DNA from 2 places in the Escherichia sp. XD33 genome. Region 1 is predicted to be linked to the other one. Evidence: predicted binding sites of a transcription regulator. Region 1 holds the regulator's gene; the other holds the start of a gene.
The links. The regulator PhoB, encoded in region 1, activates phosphate uptake and scavenging genes when phosphate is short. The targets are predictions, from matches to a motif close to CTGTCATAAAACTGNCNNAT.
Positions count from the first base shown of each region.

Region 2: the regulator PhoB is predicted to act here: its motif matches at 1,332-1,351, upstream of pstS (phosphate ABC transporter substrate-binding protein PstS).

Region 1 is NZ_JAENDM010000020.1:23,700-27,062, forward strand. Features, by position in the region: gene sbcD (exonuclease subunit SbcD) at 1-816, opposite strand, end outside; gene phoB (phosphate response regulator transcription factor PhoB) at 1,006-1,695, shown strand; gene phoR (phosphate regulon sensor histidine kinase PhoR) at 1,753-3,048, shown strand.
Region 2 is NZ_JAENDM010000038.1:7,423-10,785, reverse strand. Features, by position in the region: gene glmS (glutamine--fructose-6-phosphate transaminase (isomerizing)) at 1-1,124, shown strand, start outside; gene pstS (phosphate ABC transporter substrate-binding protein PstS) at 1,438-2,478, shown strand; gene pstC (phosphate ABC transporter permease PstC) at 2,565-3,363, shown strand, end outside.

The DNA.
Region 1 (3,363 bases):
GTTCAGGTTTTCCACGCTCTCTAATTTGCCGTTTGAAAATGTCACCAGATGGACATATTTACTCTTACCACATTCATCAAAACTCAGTGGAATGGGGGAGCCGCAATAGCGAACATGTTCCATGCCGCCAATAATCTGTGCGCGGTGAATATGCCCGAGCGCGATGTAGTCGGCTGGTGGAAAGTTTTGTGCCGGAAACGCGTCCAGCGTGCCAATATAAATGTCACGCACGGCGTCACTTTTACTGGCCCCCACGGTCGTTAAATGTCCCGTGGCGATGATGGGCAGAGGCTGATCGCCGCGCAGTTTGCAGGCATCGGCATAGTGTTGTTGGTAATAATCGGTAATCGCTGCCAGTAAATGCTGCTGTTTTTCAATACCGTTAAGCCCCGCCTGGCTGGTAATAATGTCACGCGGACGTAAAAACGGAATGGGGCACAGCACTGCGCCTGGCGTCCCGTCGCGACGAGGCAAGATTTGCGGCGCATGTCCGGCGCTGGCGACCACGGTAGTATTGAGGAACGCCATGATATCGCGCGATTCATTCAGCGTGGCGACCGAGTCATGGTTTCCTGCCAGTACCACCAGATGACAGCCAGTTTGCTGTAAATTGACAACAAAACGGTTGTATAACGTGCGGGCGTAACTGGGCGGCGAGCCGGTATCGAAAACATCACCGGCAACAATAATCGCATCCACCTGATGGGTTTGTGCTGTCTCCAGCAGCCAGTCAAGAAAAGCCTGATGTTCAGCTTCGCGGCTTTTACTGTAGAAGTTCTGGCCGAGATGCCAGTCTGAGGTGTGAAGGATGCGCATAACGGTTCCCTGGCGAAAAAGCATGGGCGCGATTATACCCAAACAGATGTGCCATTTGCTTTTTTCTGCGCCACGGAAATCAATAACCTGAAGATATGTGCGACGAGCTTTTCATAAATCTGTCATAAATCTGACGCATAATGACGTCGCATTAATGATCGCAACCTATTTATTACAACAGGGCAAATCATGGCGAGACGTATTCTGGTCGTAGAAGATGAAGCTCCAATTCGCGAAATGGTCTGCTTCGTGCTCGAACAAAATGGCTTTCAGCCGGTCGAAGCGGAAGATTATGACAGTGCTGTGAATCAACTGAATGAACCCTGGCCGGATTTAATTCTCCTTGACTGGATGTTACCTGGCGGCTCCGGTATCCAGTTCATCAAACACCTCAAGCGCGAGTCGATGACCCGGGATATTCCAGTGGTGATGTTGACCGCCAGAGGGGAAGAAGAAGATCGCGTGCGCGGCCTTGAAACCGGCGCGGATGACTATATCACCAAGCCGTTTTCGCCGAAGGAGCTGGTGGCGCGAATCAAAGCGGTAATGCGCCGTATTTCGCCAATGGCGGTGGAAGAGGTGATTGAGATGCAGGGATTAAGTCTCGACCCGACATCTCACCGAGTGATGGCGGGCGAAGAGCCGCTGGAGATGGGGCCGACAGAATTTAAACTGCTGCACTTTTTTATGACGCATCCTGAGCGCGTGTACAGCCGCGAGCAGCTGTTAAACCACGTCTGGGGAACTAACGTGTATGTGGAAGACCGCACGGTCGATGTCCACATTCGTCGCCTGCGTAAAGCACTGGAGCCCGGCGGGCATGACCGCATGGTGCAGACCGTGCGCGGTACAGGATATCGTTTTTCAACCCGCTTTTAACGCCTTGCTCATCGGACGCAGAGCAGGGCTTATGATTTCTTAACTGGAGTATCTTACGTGCTGGAACGGCTGTCGTGGAAAAGGCTGGTGCTGGAGCTGCTACTTTGCTGCCTCCCGGCTTTCATCCTGGGTGCATTTTTTGGTTACCTGCCCTGGTTTTTGCTGGCATCGGTAACAGGACTGCTTATCTGGCATTTCTGGAATTTATTGCGCCTTTCATGGTGGCTGTGGGTGGATCGCAGTATGACCCCGCCACCGGGGCGTGGTAGCTGGGAACCGCTACTATACGGCTTACACCAGATGCAGCTGCGAAATAAAAAACGCCGCCGTGAACTGGGCAATCTGATTAAACGCTTTCGTAGCGGCGCGGAGTCGCTGCCCGACGCGGTGGTGCTGACCACGGAAGAGGGCGGTATTTTCTGGTGTAACGGTCTGGCGCAACAAATTCTTGGTTTGCGCTGGCCGGAAGATAACGGGCAGAACATCCTTAACCTACTGCGTTACCCGGAGTTTACGCAATATCTGAAAACGCGTGATTTTTCTCGCCCGCTCAATCTGGTGCTCAACACCGGGCGGCATCTGGAAATTCGCGTCATGCCTTATACCCACAAACAGTTGCTGATGGTGGCGCGTGATGTCACGCAAATGCATCAACTGGAAGGGGCGCGGCGTAACTTTTTTGCCAACGTGAGCCATGAGTTACGTACGCCATTGACCGTGTTACAGGGTTACCTGGAGATGATGAATGAGCAGCCGCTGGAAGGCGCGGTACGCGAAAAAGCGTTGCACACCATGCGCGAGCAGACCCAGCGGATGGAAGGACTGGTGAAGCAATTGCTGACGCTGTCGAAAATAGAAGCCGCACCGACGCATTTGCTCAATGAAAAGGTTGATGTGCCGATGATGCTGCGCGTTGTTGAGCGCGAGGCTCAGACTCTGAGTCAGAAAAAACAGACATTTACCTTTGAGATAGATAACGGCCTCAAGGTGTCTGGCAACGAAGATCAGCTACGCAGTGCGATTTCGAACCTGGTCTATAACGCCGTGAATCATACGCCGGAAGGCACGCATATCACCGTACGCTGGCAGCGAGTGCCGCACGGTGCCGAATTTAGCGTTGAAGATAACGGACCGGGCATTGCACCGGAGCATATTCCGCGCCTGACCGAGCGTTTTTATCGCGTTGATAAAGCGCGTTCCCGGCAAACCGGCGGTAGCGGATTAGGGTTAGCGATCGTGAAACATGCTGTGAATCATCACGAAAGTCGCCTGAATATTGAGAGTACAGTAGGAAAAGGAACACGTTTCAGTTTTGTTATCCCGGAACGTTTAATTGCCAAAAACAGCGATTAATCCGCCTTTGTCATCTTTTATTGCCATAAGCCAGTCGATGCTGGCTTATTTTCTTTGCAGTCAAAATACGGGCGTTAGATTTTACAACGGTTGGTGATTTTTTGTTCGCATGATTAGCCATGTCTTTTTCACGGAAATAGTGTTTTATACTGGTTGGTGATTTCTTATCGCTATATACCTCTGGTTTTTAGATCCCTCCTTGCTTTAAAACGTTATAAGCGTTTAAATTGCGCTTCAGGTGCTGTCATACTGACTGCATTAACGCGGTAAATCGAAAAACTATTCTTCGCCGCGCCTGGTTGGGAGTATTTCCCG
Region 2 (3,363 bases), on a different contig from region 1:
AATCCAATCTGCAATATGACGCGGGCGATAAAGGCATTTACCGTCACTACATGCAGAAAGAGATCTACGAACAGCCGAACGCGATCAAAAACACCCTTACCGGACGCATCAGCCACGGTCAGGTTGATTTAAGCGAGCTGGGACCGAACGCCGACGAACTGCTGTCGAAGGTTGAGCATATTCAGATCCTCGCCTGTGGTACTTCTTATAACTCCGGTATGGTTTCCCGCTACTGGTTTGAATCGCTAGCAGGTATTCCGTGCGACGTCGAAATCGCCTCTGAATTCCGCTATCGCAAATCTGCCGTGCGTCGTAACAGCCTGATGATCACCTTGTCACAGTCTGGCGAAACCGCGGATACCCTGGCTGGCCTGCGTCTGTCGAAAGAGCTGGGTTACCTTGGTTCACTGGCAATCTGTAACGTTCCGGGTTCTTCTCTGGTGCGCGAATCCGATCTGGCGCTAATGACCAACGCGGGTACAGAAATCGGCGTGGCATCCACTAAAGCATTCACCACTCAGTTAACTGTGCTGTTGATGCTGGTGGCGAAGCTGTCTCGCCTGAAAGGTCTGGATGCCTCCATTGAACATGACATCGTGCATGGTCTGCAGGCGCTGCCGAGCCGTATTGAGCAGATGCTGTCTCAGGACAAACGCATTGAAGCGCTGGCAGAAGATTTCTCTGACAAACATCACGCGCTGTTCCTGGGCCGTGGCGATCAGTACCCAATCGCGCTGGAAGGCGCATTGAAGTTGAAAGAGATCTCTTACATTCACGCTGAAGCCTACGCTGCTGGCGAACTGAAACACGGTCCGCTGGCGCTAATTGATGCCGATATGCCGGTTATTGTTGTTGCACCGAACAACGAATTGCTGGAAAAACTGAAATCCAACATTGAAGAAGTTCGCGCGCGTGGCGGTCAGTTGTATGTCTTCGCCGATCAGGATGCGGGTTTTGTAAGTAGCGATAACATGCACATCATCGAGATGCCGCATGTGGAAGAGGTGATTGCACCGATCTTCTACACCGTTCCGCTGCAGCTGCTGGCTTACCATGTCGCGCTGATCAAAGGCACCGACGTTGACCAGCCGCGTAACCTGGCAAAATCGGTTACGGTTGAGTAATAAATGGATGCCCTGCGTAAGCGGGGCATTTTTCTTCCTGTTATGTTTTTAATCAAACATCCTGCCAACTCCATGTGACAAACCGTCATCTTCGGCTACTTTTTCTCTGTCACAGAATGAAAATTTTTCTGTCATCTCTTCGTTATTAATGTTTGTAATTGACTGAATATCAACGCTTATTTAAATCAGACTGAAGACTTTATCTCTCTGTCATAAAACTGTCATATTCCTTACATATAACTGTCACCTGTTTGTCCTATTTTGCTTCTCGTAGCCAACAAACAATGCTTTATGAATCCTCCCAGGAGACATTATGAAAGTTATGCGTACCACCGTCGCAACTGTTGTCGCCGCGACCTTATCGATGAGTGCTTTCTCTGTGTTTGCAGAAGCAAGCCTGACAGGTGCAGGTGCAACCTTCCCTGCGCCGGTGTATGCCAAATGGGCTGACACTTACCAGAAAGAAACCGGTAATAAAGTTAACTACCAGGGTATCGGTTCTTCCGGTGGCGTAAAACAGATTATCGCTAATACCGTTGATTTTGGTGCCTCTGACGCGCCGCTGTCTGACGAAAAACTGGCTCAGGAAGGTCTGTTCCAGTTCCCGACCGTGATTGGCGGCGTGGTGCTGGCGGTTAACATTCCAGGGCTGAAGTCTGGCGAACTGGTGCTGGATGGTAAAACCCTCGGCGACATCTACCTGGGCAAAATCAAGAAGTGGGATGATGAAGCCATCGCCAAACTGAATCCGGGTCTGAAACTGCCTTCACAAAACATTGCTGTAGTACGCCGCGCAGATGGCTCCGGGACTTCCTTCGTCTTCACCAGCTACCTGGCGAAAGTGAACGAAGAGTGGAAAAACAACGTTGGTACTGGCTCTACCGTAAAATGGCCGATCGGTCTGGGCGGTAAAGGTAACGACGGTATCGCCGCGTTCGTTCAGCGTCTGCCGGGTGCAATTGGTTATGTTGAATATGCTTACGCGAAGCAGAACAACCTGGCGTACACCAAACTGATCTCCGCTGATGGTAAACCGGTTAGTCCGACCGAAGAAAACTTCGCTAATGCAGCAAAAGGTGCAGACTGGAGCAAAACCTTCGCTCAGGATCTGACCAACCAGAAAGGCGAAGATGCATGGCCTATTACCTCTACCACGTTCATTCTGATCCACAAAGATCAGAAGAAACCAGAACAAGGCACAGAAGTGCTGAAATTCTTCGACTGGGCGTACAAAACCGGGGCTAAACAGGCGAACGACCTGGATTACGCCAGCCTGCCGGATAGTGTAGTTGAACAGGTTCGCGCTGCGTGGAAGACCAATATTAAAGACAGTAGCGGTAAGCCGCTGTACTAATAAAACTCCAGGCCGGGTACGGTGTTTTACGCCGCATCCGGCATTACAAAATGACTTTGTAAACGCGTTTAACTGAAGAGTAACTTATGGCTGCAACCAAGCCTGCTTTTAACCCACCGGGTAAAAAGGGCGACATAATTTTCAGCGTGCTGGTAAAACTGGCGGCGCTGATTGTGCTATTGATGTTGGGTGGCATTATTGTCTCTCTGATCATCTCCTCCTGGCCGAGCATTCAGAAATTTGGTCTGGCTTTCCTGTGGACCAAAGAGTGGGATGCACCGAACGATATCTACGGGGCGTTGGTGCCGATCTACGGTACGCTGGTGACTTCGTTTATCGCGCTGCTGATCGCCGTCCCGGTGAGTTTCGGTATCGCCCTGTTCCTGACTGAGCTTGCGCCCGGCTGGCTGAAACGCCCGCTGGGTATCGCCATTGAGCTGCTGGCAGCCATTCCAAGTATCGTTTACGGCATGTGGGGCCTGTTTATCTTTGCGCCGCTGTTCGCCGTTTACTTCCAGGAGCCGGTCGGCAATATCATGTCGAATATTCCGATTGTTGGCGCGCTGTTCTCTGGCCCTGCATTTGGTATCGGTATCCTCGCGGCAGGCGTGATCCTCGCCATCATGATTATTCCGTACATTGCGGCGGTAATGCGCGATGTGTTCGAACAAACCCCGGTGATGATGAAAGAGTCGGCCTACGGTATTGGCTGCACCACCTGGGAAGTTATCTGGCGTATCGTTCTTCCGTTCACCAAAAATGGTGTTATCGGCGGCATCATGCTGGGGCTGGGCCGCGCGCTCGGTGAAACCATGGCGGTGACCTTTATCATCGGTAACACCTACCAGCTCGACAGCGCCTCGCTGTATATGCCGGGCAACAGTA